DNA from 3 places in the Mesorhizobium sp. ANAO-SY3R2 genome. Region 1 is predicted to be linked to each of the others. Evidence: riboswitches for the same ligand, from Rfam matches in the RefSeq annotation. Region 1 holds a riboswitch; each other region holds the start of a gene.
The links. A riboswitch is a leader RNA that binds a small molecule or an ion and turns the genes downstream of it on or off. The one in region 1 is predicted to bind cobalamin.
Positions count from the first base shown of each region.

Region 1 (5,629 bases):
TGACGATGGCCGAGGGGGCGAGTTGCGAAAGCGCCTTCTCGACGAAGGCGAGCGATTCCTTGTCTTTCAGGCTCGACACGAAGATCGGAGCAGGGCGCAGGCCTTGTGCCCTCAGCGCTTCGACCAGCGCATCGATGGGCGCGACATCGGCGGCCAGCAACATCGAGCGGTAGAAGATGATCGGGACGATAGGGGTGTTACCCTGCCCACAAGAGGGGAGGTAAAGGGCTGGCGCTTCGATCACGCCCCGGGCCGGACCGTAGAAACCCGCTTTCGGCACGGACACCGGCGCGACTGCGGTGCAGCTGCCACCAGCCAGCCCCGCGAGCCGCGCGACCAGCGCCTTCATGTTCTCCGGCCCGCCCTGTCGGAAATAGCCAAGCAACGCGTCGAGTTCGGCGTGCGGCAAGGTCGAGCCCTCGATCAGCCTGATATCGGCGACATGGCTTTCGCCGGGCAACAGGGCGAGCGCGATGCCTTTTTCACGCGCGATTGCGGCAAGCCGGTCGCAGCCGTAGCGCCACCAGTCATAGCCGCCGAGGATGCGAACCAGAATCACCTTGGCGTGCGCAGCCACGCTATCGATCCAGAGATCGACCGACATTGGATGCCTGAGGTCGCGCAGGCTGGCGAGACGCATCGAGGGGAGGCGTTCGGCGTCAGCCTTCCAGGCGCTGGCGAGGCCGGCCAGGTCGCTGTCGGTGAAGGACAGCGCCACCACATCCGCCGGCTGCTGCCGCAGATCGACTGGCTCGATGAGATCGTCGAGCGAGGCGGAGGTGGTGGTGAGGATGTGCATCCGGCCTAGCCTACCAGAATGCGCTCGATGGCCGGGCGGTCGAGCCCCTTGAGACCGATCACGACCAGGCGCGAGCGGCGGTCGTCCTCGGCCGTCCAGGCGCGGTCGTAATAGTGGTTGACGCGCGGGCCGACGGCCTGGACCAGCAGGCGCATCGGCTTGCCGCCGACCTCGACGAAGCCCTTCACGCGCAGCACGTTTTCTTCTTCGGCTGCGGTGGCGACGCGCTTGGCCAGTTCATCGGGATGGGCGATCGAGGGGATATCGATGACGAAGGTGTCGAAGTCGTCGTGCTCGTGGTCGAAAGCGCCGTCGTGATGGGTCTTGCGATTTTCGATGTCGTCCTCGACGGCGAGGCCGAGGCCGAGCAGAACGGAGGGATCGACCTTGCCGAGTGCTGTCGGCACGATCTTGACCGCGCGCGCAAGGTGCTCGCCGATGATGGCGTTGGCGCGGGCATGGCCGTTGGCGTCGAGCAGATCGCTCTTCGACAGAATGATGAGGTCGGCGCAGGCGACCTGGTCCTCGAACACCTCCTCGACCGGATCGTCATGGTCGAGCGAATCATCGGCGCTACGCTGGGCGGCGAGCGCGTCCATGTCGGAAGCGACCTTGCCGTCCGCGAGTGCTGCACCGTCGACCACGGCGATGACACCGTCGACGGTGACGCGGCTCTTGACGGACGGCCATTGGAAGGCCTGGACCAGCGGCTTGGGCAGTGCGAGGCCGGAGGTCTCGATCAGGATGTGGTCGACGCGCGGCGTGCGTGCCAGGATCTGGTCGAGCGCGGGCACGAAATCATCAGCCACGGTGCAGCAGATGCAGCCATTGGCCAGTTCTACGATGTTTTCTTCTGGACAGGTGTCGATGCCGCAACCCTTCAGGATTTCGCCGTCGATGCCGACATCGCCGAACTCGTTGACGATGATGGCGAGGCGCTTGCCCTTCGAATTTTCGAGCAGGTTGCGGATCAGCGTCGTCTTGCCGGCGCCGAGAAAGCCGGTGACGACGGTGCAGGGAACGCGTTCGACGGAGGCGGTCATTTGTTTTCCTTGATGAGTGCAAGTGGGGGGATGCGCGCGATGAGGCCGCGCTTGAGACTGTCGGGACGGCCGCGCCACGGGATCAGGCCATCGGTCGAGGTGGAAAAGAGTTTTGCCCCGGTGACGAGGTCTTCGCCCGATGTGACCCTGAGATCGCCGAAGACGTAGCTCCACGAACCATTGCGAATGAGGGCCGCACTCAGGCGGCGCTTGCAATTGCCGAGACACTCGACGCTGCGCACGGCGATATTTTCGCCGCTGGCCGCAAGCCTGGCATCTTCGGCCAGTCGGGTGCCGGCGCGGGGATGCGCATCCGAGCCGGTTTCGTCGCGGCAGGACGAGCAGACGAGAATCGTCACCGCAGCTGCGCGCGTGTCGGCGTCACCGCTGGATGCGTCCCCAATTTCGACCGAGGGATTGTCGTCGAGTTCCAAAATACCAGGCTCCTTGCCTGGGACACCCGCCAGGCGATCGGATCAATGTTGCAGACGGCAGGTCTCCTGGCTCGCGAGTCGTCGCCTTCGCACCGCCTTCCCGGGAGTACATCCCAGTGGTTACCGGCCTTGGCTCGTCGCTTACAGTTGCGGGGACAGCCGCGGATTTGACGCCAAAGCGCCGCACCGCATTCCCTCTTAGCCTCCGCCGTTGCGGGCGAAGGACCGTCTGATGGCGATTTAGGCTTTCGTGAGGGGAGGAGTCAACGCAAGCGAGCGACCCGCAATGTCGCGAAGCGCCGGCCCGAGGTCGCCGGCTGGCGTTACCTCAATGCGTTCGAGGCCGAGCCAGGCGCGCATCTGCTCCAGTTCTTCATGGAGTTCGGCAGCCGTTTCCGATGGGGCGCAGGGCTCTGAATAGGCGGCATGGACGCGCAGGACGCCTGCCGGCCGGTCGGCCTTGAGGTCGATACGGGCGACGATGCGCTCGCCGAGCAGGAACGGCAGCACATAATAGCCGTACTGGCGCTTTTCCGCCGGCGTGTAGATTTCGATGCGATAGCGGAAGCCGAACAGGCTTTCGGCGCGGGAACGTTCGAAGACCAGCGGATCGAATGGCGCGAGTAGCGCGCGTGCCTGCACCTTGCGCGGAATGCGCGCCTCGGCATGCAGATAGGCCTGCCTGTCCCAGCCCTCGACGCGCACGGGAATCAGTTCGCTCGAATCGACCAGTTCTTCGATGCGGCCTTTCATGTCGGCTGGGGACAGGCGGAAGTAATCGCGCAAACAGGCGGCGGTCGCCACGCCATGGGCGCGGGCGGAGATTCGCAGCAGTTCGCGCTGGGCATCGGCCGGGGCAGGAACGGGGCGATCATATATGGCCGCCGGCAGCACGCGCTCGGGCAGATCATAGAGCCGCTCGAAGCCGCGGCGCGAATGGGTGGTGATGCGGCCGGCCCAGAACAGCCATTCGAAGGCGTGTTTTTCGCGGCTCCAGCCCCACCAGCCGCCGGAGCCTTTCGCTCCTTCTATGTCGGACGCGGCGATCGGCCCGCGATCGACGACCTGGCGAAAAATCTCGTCGATATAGGTTTTGTTGTCGCGGCCGAATTTGGTCAGGCCGCCATACATGCCGTCGTGATTGGCGGCGCGTTCCATGCGCCAGCGCATCAGAGGCCAGGTGTCGAGCGGCAGCAGCGAGGCTTCATGCGCCCAGTATTCGAATGTCAGGCGCTTGCGCGACTGCATCGCCTCGTCGAGCAGCGCCATGGGGTAGGGCCCGAGGCGCGAATAAAGCGGCATGTAGTGTGCGCGGACCACGGCACTGACCGAGTCGATCTGGAACAGGCCGGTTCGGTCGAGCACGCGCTGCAGGTGCCGTCGGGTGATGGCACCCGAAGGGCGTGGGTCGGCAAAACCCTGGGCCGCCAAAGCAACGCGGCGGGCGGCGGAAAGCGAGAGTTTTTCCTTCATTGCGGCAAGCTATCGCAGTCTCAAGGTGGATGACGCAAGGGCAGTGGAATCAGTTCTTGCTGCAGATGCTAGCAGGACCGCGGTCCAGGACTTGTCAGGAGTGTAAAGTGGAGTAAAAATAGAAAGAAATAAAACGCGAGTCATCCACGCAGGATTTTGGTCCAGCGGTGCGCTTTGCCACCTTTCGGACAAGGTTGGGCTTGCTTCGCCCGACCGCCTGCGCTAACCGTCGCCGCGTTGCAGCACGACCGTTCGTCCGAGGCGACGATCTTGCGTCGCGCTTCCGGAAACGGACCCCGTGCTGTAATTCTGGGTGGATTGGCCACCAACGGAATTCGCAGCATGAACGCTCTCTTGAGTTCGTATCTGCCCATCGTGATTTTCATCGGTGTGGCGCTCGTGGTTGGCATAGCCCTTATCGTGGCGCCCTTCCTGGTTGCCTACCGCAGTCCGGATCCGGAAAAGCTGTCTGCCTACGAGTGCGGCTTCAACTCGTTCGACGATGCCCGCATGAAGTTCGACATCCGCTTCTACCTGGTGTCCATCCTGTTCATCATCTTCGACCTCGAAGTTGCCTTCCTGTTCCCGTGGGCTGTGTCCTTCGGCGAGATCGGCATGCTCGGCTTCTGGTCGATGATGGTCTTCCTGGCCGTGCTGACCATCGGCTTTATCTATGAGTGGAAAAAGGGAGCGCTGGAATGGGATTGAACGACGCCTCCGGCACCCTGATCGCACCGAAGCCGAAAGGCATCATCGATCCGAACACCGGCAAGCCCATCGGTTCTGACGACGCCTTCTTCGGCGAGATCAACAACGAGTTGGCCGACAAGGGCTTTCTCGTTACCTCGTCCGAGGCGCTCATCACCTGGGCCCGTACCGGTTCGCTGATGTACATGACCTTCGGTCTGGCTTGCTGCGCGGTCGAGATGATTCACTCGGCCATGCCGCGCTATGACAGCGAGCGGTTCGGCATCGCACCGCGCGCTTCACCGCGCCAGTCCGACATCATGATCGTTGCCGGCACCCTGACCAACAAGATGGCTCCCGCACTGCGCAAGGTCTACGACCAGATGCCGGAGCCTCGTTACGTCATCTCCATGGGCTCGTGCGCCAATGGCGGCGGCTACTATCACTATTCCTATTCCGTGGTGCGCGGCTGCGACCGGGTCGTGCCTGTCGACATCTATGTTCCCGGTTGCCCTCCCTCGGCTGAGGCGCTTCTCTACGGCATTCTCCTGCTGCAGAAAAAGATCCGCCGCACCGGCACCATCGAGCGGTGATCCCAGATGAGTGAAGCCCTGAACGACCTTGCCGCTTACATTGCGGAAAAGCTCGATGCCGACATCGAAGAAAGCGTCATCGTCTATGGCGAGTTGACGCTGACGGTGAAGGCTGCCGACATCGTCGATGTGCTGACTTTCCTGCGCGACGACGTGCAGTGCCAGTTCGTTTCCTTCATTGATGTGGCTGGTGTCGACTATCCGCAGCGCCGCAAGCGCTTCGATGTCGTCTATCATCTCTTGTCGCCGCGCCAGAACCTCCGCATTCGCATCAAGATCAGCACGGATGAAGACACTCCGGTGCCGTCGGTGACTTCGGTTTATCCGGGCGCCGACTGGTTCGAGCGCGAAGCCTATGACATGTACGGCATCCTGTTCTCCGGCCATCCGGACCTGCGTCGCCTGCTGACGGACTACGGCTTCGAAGGCCATCCGCTGCGCAAGGACTTCCCGCTCACCGGCTTCGTCGAGGTTCGCTACGACGACGAGCAGAAGCGCGTCGTCTACGAGCCGGTCGAGCTCAAGCAGGAATTCCGCAATTTCGACTTTTTGTCTCCCTGGGAAGGCACCGAATACGTGCTTCCGGGCGACGAAAAAGCC
Region 1 is NZ_CP159955.1:1,313,482-1,319,110, forward strand. It holds gene cobN (cobaltochelatase subunit CobN) at 1-799, opposite strand, end outside; gene cobW (cobalamin biosynthesis protein CobW) at 805-1,842, opposite strand; gene ABSY17_RS11100 (DUF1636 family protein) at 1,839-2,276, opposite strand; cobalamin riboswitch at 2,315-2,521, opposite strand; gene ABSY17_RS11105 (winged helix-turn-helix domain-containing protein) at 2,517-3,749, opposite strand; gene ABSY17_RS11110 (NADH-quinone oxidoreductase subunit A) at 4,092-4,457, shown strand; gene ABSY17_RS11115 (NuoB/complex I 20 kDa subunit family protein) at 4,448-5,029, shown strand; gene ABSY17_RS11120 (NADH-quinone oxidoreductase subunit C) at 5,036-5,629, shown strand, end outside.

Region 2 (5,629 bases), 500 kb from region 1:
GAGTTCACGCCCACCGGCCGGACGCGCTCGATCATCTTCCCGGGCTACTATGGCGGCATGAACTGGGGCAGTGCGGCGATCGACGAGGCCCGCGGGCTGATGATCGTCAACGACATCCGCATGCCGCAGATCGCGCAGTTGCTGCCGCGCGAGGAGACCGACAAGTACGAAGGCTCGGCCGCTCATGACGGCCTGTCGCAGCAGAAGGGCACGCCCTATGGCGCGATGAAGAAAGCCTTCATGTCGCCGCTCGGCGTTCCCTGCCACCAGCCGCCCTACGGCACCTTCACCGGCATCGACCTCAAGACCCGCCAGATCGTCTGGCAGGTTCCGGCAGGTACGCTTGAGGATACCGGCCCGCTGGGCATAAAGACCGGCCTGCAGATCCCGATCGGCATGCCGACGCTGGGTGGTCCGATCGCCACTTCGGGTGGCGTCGTCTTCTACGCCGGCACGCAGGACTACTATCTGCGCGCCCTCGACGTGGAAACCGGCGAGGAGCTGTGGAGGGGTCGTCTGCCGGTGGGCGCCCAGGCCACGCCGATGACCTTCGTTTCGCCCGAAAGCGGAACGCAGTACGTGGTCATCTCGGCCGGCGGCGCACGCCAGTCGCCCGACCGCGGCGACTACGTCGTCGCCTACAAGCTACCGAAGAAGAACTGAGGTCGCACGACTTCGACATCGGACGGGGCGCCTTCTGGCGCCCCTTTTTTATACCTCCGGACCGCGCCTGATCGTGGGCGACCTGCGGTGCCTTGCCAGCCGCCCGACGTTCGTCTAGCCACGAGGTGATGGTTCCAGCTGCCGAATCGGCAGTGGATTAAAATGGGAACACGGTGCGTTGCCTTCGGGCGCAAAACCGTGGCTGCCCCCGCAACTGTAAGCGGATAGCAAGTCGGGAATATGCCACTGGCCGCAAGGCCGGGAAGGTCCCGAGGCGCGATCACCCGCAAGCCAGGAGACCTGCCATCATCCGATTAACTCAACCGGCCGGGGTGTGCCGCGGAGATGCTGATGGTTGCGACTGCCTTTTGCGGTACCGGCGCGCTTACCGGATCGTTCTGCCTGCTCCACCCCTTTGTGGAGACAAGGCATGCTCGACCGCGCCCAGACTGCTAGCCGCCTTGTAGGGTCCTCCCCCGCCCTCCTCGAACTCGACGGAGTCTGCTGGGGTCCGCGCGCCTCGAAATCCATCCTTCAACCGGTGACGCTTTCGGTGGCGCCCGGCGAGATGCTGGCCATCGTCGGCCCCAATGGTGCCGGCAAGTCGAGCCTGCTGCGCTGCCTCTACCGCTTTCACCGCCCGACCGCAGGCACGGTCAGGCTGGACGGCACCGACATCTGGCGGATGAAGCCGCGCGACTGCGCCCGCCGCATCGCCACGGTGCTGCAAGAGAGCGCCTCCGAATTCGGCCTGACGGTTGCCGAGATCGTCGAGCTGGGGCTGACGCCGCACGTGACGGGCTTTCGCACCAGAGACTGCGACCATGACCAGGTCGAGGCGGCACTTGCCCTGCTTGGTCTCACCACGCTCGCAGCGCGCGATTTCGGCTCGCTGTCCGGCGGCGAGAAGCAGCGGGTGATGATCGCCCGCGCGCTGGTACAGCGGCCCGACCTTCTGATCCTCGACGAGCCGACCAACCACCTCGACATCCGCCACCAGCTCGAAGTGCTGGAACTGCTCGGCAATCTCGGCTGCACCGTCATCGTCTCCTTGCACGACCTGGCGCTTGCGTCCGCCCATGCCGACCGCGTGCTGGTGATGGACGGCGGTCGTGCCGTGGCCTGCGGCAGGCCGGCCGACATCCTGACGCCCGAGCGCATCCGCCAAAGCTTTTCCGTCGGCGCTACCCTCGACGACCACCCGATCACCGGCCGCCCCCGCTTTTCCTTCCACCTCGAACGCTAACCACGCCAACCCAAGGAGCCCACATGCGCCTGTCAATTTTTGCCGCCGCACTTTTCGCCACATGCGCCTCCGCCACAGCAAGCGGCTTTCCCGCCACCGTCAGGAGTTGCGACCGGGATGTCACCTTCGCAGCAGCACCGCAGCGGGCCGTGTCGCATGACGTGAACTTGACCGAGATGATGCTGGTGCTGGGCCTTGCCGACCGGATGGTCGGCTACACCGGCATCTCGGGCTGGAAGACACTCGACGAGAGCCTGCGCGCCGGCGTCGGCGAGCTGCCGGAACTGGCGCCCAAATACCCCACCAAGGAGGTGCTGCTGGGCGCAGACGCCGACCTGTTCTTCGCCGGCTGGAACTACGGCATGAAAGTCGGCGGCGACGTCACCCCCGAAACACTCGCCCCCTTCGGTATCCCGGTCTACGAGCTGACCGAGAGCTGCATCCACATCATGAAGCGGGACAAGTCGACGCTTCAGGACATGTATGCCGACCTGCTCAATCTCGGCGCGATCTTCGGTGTGCGCGAAAAGGCGGAAGAGCTTGTAGCGGGCTATGAGAAGGAACTTTCCGACTTCCAGGCGACGTTGCCCAAGCTCGACAAGCCGGTCAACGTGTTCCTCTACGATTCCGGCGAGCAAAAGCCGTTCACCGCCGGCCGCTACGCCATGCCGACGGCGATCATCGAGGCGGCGGGCGGCAAGAACATCGCCGACGATGTCGAGTCGAGCTGGGCCGAGATCGGCTGGGAGCCGGTGATCGAGCGCAACCCCGACATGGTGGTAATCGTCAACTACGGCGAGGTGACGGCCGAGCAGAAGATCGAATTCATGCGCACCAACCCTGCCTTCAAGGACATTCCCGCCGTGAAGAACAACCGCTTCTTCGTGCTCGAATACATCGAAGCGACGCCCGGTCCGCGCAACATCGAAGCCATCAAGCGGCTCGCGGCAGCGATGCGGGCCGACTGACCGTGTCGCACCGCCACCTCGTCGCAGGGCCAAGGCACGCCCTGATCCATGCAATGCCGGCCCTGATATCGGGGCTGGCCGTCTTGCTGGCCGCCACCATGGTCCTCGCCGTAGGCGTCGGGCCGGTCGCCATTCCGCTCGAAACGGTGTGGGGCGTGATCGCCCACAAGCTGATGCCGGGCAGCGTCGAGGTGGTCTGGTCGAACGGCCGCGAGAACATCGTCTGGGACGTGCGCGCACCGCGTGTCGTCCTGGGCGCGGCAGTCGGCGCCTCGCTGGCGCTGGTGGGGGCGGCACTCCAGTCGGTGACGCGCAACCCGCTTGCCGACCCGCATCTGCTCGGCGTATCCTCCGGAGCCGCCTTCGGCGCGATCATGGCGCTGATCCATGCCGGCATGGTGTTCGGAGCCATCACCGTCCCGCTCTTCGCCTTCGCCGGAGCGCTGGGCGCGACGGCCCTGGTGCTCGCAATCGCCAATCTGGCGCGGGCGCAGTCGGCCGGCCAGTTGATCCTCGCCGGCGTGGCGGTGAGCTTCGTCATCACCGCTGCCGGCAACCTGTTGATCTTCATCGGCGATCCCAAGGCAGCGCATGTCGCGATCTTCTGGATGCTCGGTGGGCTGGGCCTCGCGCAGTGGAGCCACCTGCCCTACCCGCTTGTCGTGCTTGTTCTGGGTGGAACCTGGCTGATGACGCAGACACGCAGCCTCAACGCCATGACGCTCGGCGATGAAAGCGCAACCGCCCTCGGCATCCCGGCTCGTCGGTTCCGACTCGTCATCTTCGTCGTCTGCGCGCTGCTGACCGGCTGCGCCGTCGCCTATTCCGGCGTCATCGCCTTCGTCGGCCTGATGATCCCGCACATCGTGCGCTTCTTCGTCGGAGGCGACTACCGGCGGGTGCTGCCGCTCTCGGGGCTCGTCGGCGCCATCTTTCTCGTCGCCGCAGACATGGCCGCGCGGACCGTGATGCCACCGCAGGATATGCCGCTCGGCATCCTCACGGGGCTGATCGGCGGGGTGGCTTTCGTGGTGCTGATGCGCCGTCGCGCAACAAATTGAGGGCCAGTTGGTAATGCAATGCAACACGGCGCAAATCCTGTTGCGCCCTCACTTTTTCGCCGCTATGGATTGCGCATGAACACGACTTCGCTCCAGAACATTTGGTGGCGGGCCAGCTGACAGCGGCCTCTTGAAGCGCGTGCGCGTGAAAATTGTGGTGGCCGCAACGGGAATTCCGGGCGGCCATTTGCTTTTTCAGAACCAGGCACCGGAACCTCCAGCGGCAAGAGATGGAGACGGGAATGACGGTGGAAATCCTTGAGAACGGCGCCGAGCGCTTTGTCACCGCAGGTGGCATCGCGATTACGCGCCAGCGCCACGAAACCGCCTATGCCGGGGCGATCGAGACCTACCTCGACGGGCTGAACAGCCGGCGCGGCGCGGTCTTTTCCTCCAACTACGAATATCCCGGCCGCTACACTCGATGGGATACCGCCATCATCGACCCGCCGGTGGTGATTTCCGCACATGGCCGCGCAATGAAGATCGAGGCGCTGAACGCCCGCGGCGAAGCGCTGCTGCCAGTGATCGGCAAAACGCTCTCGGCGCTCAAGGAAGTGACGATCGGGGAGACGTCCAAGGGCCTGATCGCGCTCGAGGTCGAAAAGCCCGGCCGCGTTTTCACCGAGGAGGAACGCTCGCGCGTGCCTTCGGTTTTCACCGTACTGCGCGCCATCACCGCGCTGTTCAAGACCGGGGAAGACAGCAATCTCGGCCTCTACGGCGCCTTCGGCTACGACCTCGCCTTCCAGTTCGACCCGGTCGAACACAAGCTCGAGCGCAAGCAGAGCCAGCGCGACCTGGTGCTGTTCCTGCCCGACGAGATCCTGGTCGTCGACCATTATTCGGCCCAGGCCTGGCACGACCGCTACGACTATTCGGGCGAAGGTTTTTCCACGCTTGGCTTGCCGCGCGAGCAGGTGGCAGAACCGTTCAAGACTTCCGACCGCATTCCGCCGCGCGGCGACCATGAGCCCGGCGAATATGCGCAACTGGTGCGCCGGGCGATGGACAGCTTCAAGCGTGGCGACCTGTTCGAGGTCGTGCCCGGCCAGATGTTCTACGAGCGCTGCGAGACGGCACCCTCGGAGATTTCGCGCCGGCTCAAGACCATCAACCCCTCGCCCTATTCGTTCTTCATCAATCTGGGCGAAGGCGAATATCTGATCGGCGCATCGCCCGAGATGTTCGTGCGCGTCAACGGCCGCCGCGTCGAGACCTGCCCGATCTCGGGCACCATCAAGCGCGGCGACGACGCCATCTCCGACTCCGAGCAGATCCTCAAACTGCTCAACTCGAAGAAGGACGAGTCGGAGCTCACCATGTGCTCGGACGTCGACCGCAACGACAAGTCACGCGTCTGCGAACCTGGCTCGGTGCGCGTCATCGGCCGCCGCCAGATCGAAATGTATTCGCGGCTGATCCACACCGTCGACCACATCGAGGGTCGCCTGCGTGAGGGAATGGACGCCTTCGACGCCTTCCTGAGCCACGCCTGGGCGGTAACCGTCACCGGCGCGCCAAAACTCTGGGCGATGCGCTTCATCGAACAGAACGAGAAGAGCCCGCGCGCCTGGTATGGCGGTGCGATCGGCATGGTGCACTTCAACGGCGACCTGAACACGGGGCTGACGCTGCGCACCATCCGCATCCAGGACGGCATCGCCGAAGTGCGTGCGGGTGCGACCCTG
Region 2 is NZ_CP159955.1:814,398-820,026, reverse strand. It holds gene ABSY17_RS08710 (membrane-bound PQQ-dependent dehydrogenase, glucose/quinate/shikimate family) at 1-663, shown strand, start outside; cobalamin riboswitch at 776-986, shown strand; gene ABSY17_RS08705 (ABC transporter ATP-binding protein) at 1,094-1,909, shown strand; gene ABSY17_RS08700 (ABC transporter substrate-binding protein) at 1,933-2,877, shown strand; gene ABSY17_RS08695 (FecCD family ABC transporter permease) at 2,931-3,938, shown strand; gene ABSY17_RS08690 (anthranilate synthase) at 4,181-5,629, shown strand, end outside.
Region 2: linked by a shared signal. The riboswitch ahead of ABSY17_RS08705 (ABC transporter ATP-binding protein) and the one ahead of ABSY17_RS11100 (DUF1636 family protein) in region 1 are both predicted to bind cobalamin.

Region 3 (5,629 bases), 700 kb from region 1:
CCCTGAAATGATTGTGAGGGCTCGCACCTCAGGATGAGCACTGTTGGCGCCAACGGTACTCATCCTGAGGTGCGAGCCCTCGCTGCTATCTGAGGCAATGATCCTGAGCTTCGCGGGCGAGCCTCGAAGGACGCACCCGCAACCCGAGTACCTTACCGCTTGACCGCCGAAGTCGTCTCGGTTCCTGGTGCAGCCGGGAGCGGCTTGGGCGGCCAGGAAAAATCGTCAGCGCGGCCGCGCGGCGCCTTCGGCGCGACCCCTTGCACGACCAGCTTCTCGCCAGGGGAAGTCGGTTCGCCCTTGGGGGCGGCCTGCGCGCCCAGTAATTCGCTGCCGCCGTCGAGTTCGGGGTCGGAGAGCGACACCGGCACGGTGCGGTCGATGTTGACGGGTGCCTTCGGCGCGCCGGGAACCGCCTGTGGCAGGTTGGCCGGCAGTGCGATTTCGCTGCCGCCGGGGACAATGCCCAAGATCTTGTCTAGCGGCTTTTCGGCGTAGAAGGCGAGCTTGCGCTTGCCCGCACGGGTGACGTTGATGCCGTCGTCGGCGCGCAGGCGCACGGGCTGGCCGTTGATGTCGGGGCCGCTGGTGACGAAGGCACCGTTCTCGTCGACGAAGCCGTCCCATACATCGACGAACTCGCGGCCTGCCGCTTCGGTAACGGCGCGGTAGACGTCGTTGAAGGCAAGCATGTCAGTGTTCATCTTGGACGACTTGAAGGCCGGCATGCCGACCCAGACGAACGGCACCTTGGTCTCGGCAATCGCCTTGGCCAGCCTCTCGCTGCGGGCCGTGTATTCCTTCATCCAGCCTGCACTCAACGGCGGCTCACTATTGTTGCCGACGCGCATCTGCTGGCGGTCGTTGGAGCCCATCATGACCACGACCGCAGCCGGCTTTTGCTGTTCGATCAGTGCCTTGGCCTGCTCGGGCCAGTTGTGGAAATCCTCACGCACGAGGCCGGAAGAGCCGCTGGTCTTGTCGACGATGCGGATCTTGGCGTTCTCGGCAAAAACGGTGGAAAGCCCCTCGGCGATGCCCGCGCCGAGGAAGTCGCCGATGACCAGCACGACACGCGCGTCGGCTGCCTTTTCGATCACTGGCACGGCCGGCTGGGCCGGCACGGCCGGCTTCCTCACCGTACGCACGTGCGGCCCCGCACCCGCATCGACCGCAGGCTTCGGCTTGCGCTGGGGCTTGCGGAGTTTCCGCGGCGGTGCCTGGGGCACGACATAATAGTAGGGATCGACGCGCGGTTCGCGGCGCGGCATGAACAGGTCGCGCAGCGACCAGCGGCGGAAAATGCCTTCCTGGGCGAGGGCGGGGGTTGGCGCGGAAACCGAAATGGCGGTCAGGCCGACCGCCACCGCGACCAGTGGCATCGTCAGGCGTAGCAGCGAAAATCTCGGACGACGCGACGATGCCAAGGACAACCTCCGATTGCTAATCCCGCCTCAGCCATTTGAGCACTTCCATGCTCGGATGGCCGTCCTGCGTCAAGCCCAGGCGTGCCTGGAAAGTCTTGATCGCCAGGCGCGAGCCTTCGCCGATCTTGCCGTCAGCCTTGCCGTCGTAATAGCCATGGGCCGACAGCCGCTTCTGCAGTTCCTGCTTTTCCTCGAAGCTGAGCTTGGTGAAAGGCCGCTTCCAGTCCTGCACCAATCCACCATAGCCGGCAATTTCGTCGGCAAGAAGACCGACCGCCAGGGCATATTTGTCAGCGTTGTTGTAGCGTTTGATGACCTGGAAGTTCTTGGTCATCAGGAAGGCGGGGCCGCCCCGTCCGTCGGGGGCCTTGAGTTCGGCGACGTCCGAACCGCGCTTGAAGGCCTTGCCATTGGCACGTTCGACGCCGAGTGCTGCCCATTTTTCGAGTGTCAGCGATCCAGCAGGGAATTTGCGGCCCTCTGGCAGCACGACCTCGTAGCCCCAGGTCTTGCCCGTCTGCCAGCCGTTCTTCTTCAGCAGATTGGCAGCGGTGGCGAGCGCGTCGGGAACCGAATTCCAGATATCGCGGCGTCCGTTGCCGTCTGCATCGACCGCGTAGGCCTGGTAGCTGGTCGGGATGAACTGGGTGTGGCCCATCGCTCCTGCCCACGAGCCCATCAGGTGGCTCTCGTCGATGTCGCCGCGCTGCAGGATCTTGAGTGCGGCGATCAACTGGGTGCGGGCAAATTTGGCGCGGCGCTCGTCGCCATAGGCAAGCGTTGCCAGCGAGCGCACGACATTGCGCATCACCTTGTCGTTCTTGAGGATTTCGCCGTAGTTCGATTCCATCGACCAGATGGCAAGCAGCACATAGCGGTCGACACCGTAGGTCGCTTCGATACGGTCGAGCCAGGGCTTCCACTTGCGCGCCATCTCGCGCCCGACCGCGATCGACTGGTCATGAACGCGGTTGTCGAAATAGTCCCAGACTGGTGCTGTGAATTCAGGCTGGTAGCGGGCTTTCTCCAAAACTTCCGGGTCGGCCGAAGTCACGCCGCGGAAAGCGCGATCATAGGTCGATCCGGAGATGCCGTTGTCGGCGGCGACAGCGCGGAAGCTCGCCACCCAGCGCTGGAATCCGGGCTCTGCTGCGGCCGGGCCTGCTGGCAACATCAGCGCGAACGACAGTCCGGCAATCGCGACGAAGCCTGCCAGGCCTTTGGCGGTTTTGCGAAGGGGCATTCTTTCCTCCAAGGAGAGATCAGAAAGTCGATTCATCGCCGAACCAGGTTATCAATCGGTTTACCATGGACCCCCGAGGGAACGAAAAGCCGATCTTGGGATTGTGCCTGACTTGGCGGAGCAATCAAGATCGCGTGATCCATCATCTTGCACGACGACGGCGAATGTGTGAACGCATTCAATATTCTTCAATGCCGGTGTGGCAGAACCCGCGCCGACAGTCACAAACCATCGTCGGACGACCACCCAATGAAACGAGTTCGCAAGGCAGTATTTCCCGTTGCAGGCCTGGGCACACGCTTCCTGCCGGCCACGAAGTCGATTCCGAAGGAAATGCTGACGGTGGTTGACCGGCCGGTCATCCAGTATGTGGTCGACGAGGCCCGCGAGGCGGGCATCGAGCATTTCATCTTCGTCACCGGTCGCAACAAGGCGGTCATCGAAGACCATTTCGACGTCCAGTTCGAACTCTACGATACGCTGGCACAGCGCGGTAAAAGCGAGCAGCTCGAACGCCTGCAGAAGTTGCAGCCGGCGCCGGGCCAGACCTCGTTCACCCGCCAGCAGGTGCCGCTCGGCCTTGGCCATGCGGTGTGGTGCGCGCGCGAACTGGTAGGCGACGAGCCCTTCGCGCTGCTTCTGCCCGACATGATCATGCAGTCGGAAAAGAGCTGCATGCGTGAAATGGTCGAGCTTTACGCCGAGACCGGCAACAACATCGTCGCCGTGCAGGAGTGCGATCCGGCCGAGGCGCACAAATATGGCATCGTCGGCAAGGGCAGGGCGGTTCACACCGGCTTCGAGATCGAAGGCATGGTGGAGAAGCCGAAGCCCGGCACCGCGCCGTCGAACTTGTATATCAATGGCCGCTACATCCTGCAGCCGGAGATTTTCGACCTACTGGCCAAGCAGGAGCGCGGCGCGGGCGACGAGATCCAGCTCACCGACGCGATGCTGAAGCTCGAGAAGACCCAGCACTTCTACGGCTACCACTATCGCGGCCGGACCTTCGACTGCGGCTCGCCGGAAGGCTTCGTCGAGGCAAATGTCGCTTTCGCGCTGTCGCGCACCGATCTCAATGCGCATATGGCAGACGTGATCGAAGGCCTGTTGCGCGAGACGAAGGCCCGCCGCTAACCGATTGCCATGTCGCCCGCGCGCCGGTTTTGGACGCGCGGGGGGTGGCATCGTGCCCTGCCGGCCTCTAAAGACGGTCCGCTAGGTGCCCGCAGCAATGCGGGAGAATCGGGAACACGGTGAAAATCCGTGGCGTGCCCAACGCTGTATGAGGGACCGCATCGGCAAGTGCCACTGTTCGCAGGAGCGGGAAGGTGCTGTTGCGGGTTGAACTCGAGCCAGAAGACCGGCCTGGCAGAAATGGTCCACCGCATGGTCAGGCGGGCGGACGCCGTTTCTATCGCAAGGGGACACGCGATGCCGGCCACCAACAATCATGCAAGCCGTGGGTCATTCGACGCTGCGGCCCAGGACGCCGTCTACCGGGCAATCTTCACACGCCGCGACGTGCGCAGCCATTTCCTGCCCGATCCGCTCGACGACGAAGTGCTGGCGCGGCTGCTGCTTGCCGCCCATCACGCGCCTTCGGTCGGCTTCATGCAGCCATGGAATTTCATCGTCATCCGCGATCTGGCGCGTCGGCAACAGGTCCGCGACCTGTTCTTTGACGCTCGCCGGCAGGAGGTCGAGCATATCGGCGCGGATCGACAGGCGCTCTATCGCAAGCTCAAGCTCGAAGGCATCTGCGAAAGCCCGCTCAACCTTGTTGTCACCTGCGACCGCAGCCGCTCGGAAAACTCGCCGCTCGGTCGCTGGCACAACCCGGAGATGGACCTCTACAGCACCGTCTGTGCGGTGCAGAATTTCTGGCTGGCGGCGCGTGCCGAAGGCGTCGGCGTTGGCTGGGTCAGCATCATCGACCGGGAGGCGCTGAAGCAATTGCTCGCCATTCCCGATCACGCCGTACCGGTCGCCTATCTCTGCGTCGGGCGCGTATCCGAGTTCGCGCCAAAGCCTGATCTCGAGCGGCACGGCTGGGGTAGCAGGCTGCCGCTGGCAGATCTCATCATGAGCGAGGTCTTTGCCGGGGTGGGGGAGGAGCCTCTCAAGCGCATCGCCGCCGGCATGGCGCCATCAGCGGTTTAGCGCTGCACATTCACGCCGAGGAAGATGCTGTTGGTCGTGCTGTCGCGGCCGGGCAGCGTGCTGTTCATCGTTTCGTGGCGCAGCCGGCCGGTAAGCCCTGCATAGCGGCTGAGCCACCAGGTCAGGCCGGCTTCGGCGGTCAGGCCCAATTCGTGGTCGCCGGTGCCGGGATAATCACGCCAGCCTAGGCCCACCGTCGCCAGGCCGGTCAGGTCGGCGCGCATCTGGCGCTCGACGCCGAGGCGGCCGGCATAGAGCACCGAGCCGCTTTCGCCTGGTGTCGTCGAACCCTCGACACCAGTGGTGCCATTGAGGCGGACGATGGTGCCGCGCAGGGGTGACCATCTGAGGTCGGCGGCAACGGTCGCCGCGGAGACGGTGTTCAGGCGGTCGTCGTCGAAATTCTCCGACATCCAGCCGGCAGAAAGCTCGCCGCCGAATTTCTCCCCCATGTCGAGCTCGACGCCGGCGCGGACGCCCACCACGTTCGAAGAGCGTTCGAACCCGGCGGTGTCGAACGTCTGGTCGTAGATGCGGCGGCCATATTCGACCTCGCCAAATGGTGTTATGGCCGGCGACAGCTCGTAGCCCAAGCGGAACGTCCCGGCATAGAGCGTGGAGTTGCGGTCCTTCTGCGACAGCGTGGCGCCGCCGGGCAGGTCGGCGTTGCCGTAAATCTCGCTGGTGGCTTCGCCGGCCAGGCCGAGGCGAAGATTGCCGATATCTTTTTCCAGCCCCAGTGCGGCGTCGATGGTCTGCAGTGTCGCGCGCTCGGCCGGGCCGGCGATGACGACGG
Region 3 is NZ_CP159955.1:617,918-623,546, forward strand. It holds gene ABSY17_RS07745 (DUF459 domain-containing protein) at 153-1,427, opposite strand; gene ABSY17_RS07750 (lytic murein transglycosylase) at 1,444-2,670, opposite strand; gene galU (UTP--glucose-1-phosphate uridylyltransferase GalU) at 2,920-3,807, shown strand; cobalamin riboswitch at 3,874-4,057, shown strand; gene bluB (5,6-dimethylbenzimidazole synthase) at 4,105-4,833, shown strand; gene ABSY17_RS07765 (outer membrane beta-barrel protein) at 4,830-5,629, opposite strand, start outside.
Region 3: linked by a shared signal. The riboswitch ahead of bluB (5,6-dimethylbenzimidazole synthase) and the one ahead of ABSY17_RS11100 (DUF1636 family protein) in region 1 are both predicted to bind cobalamin.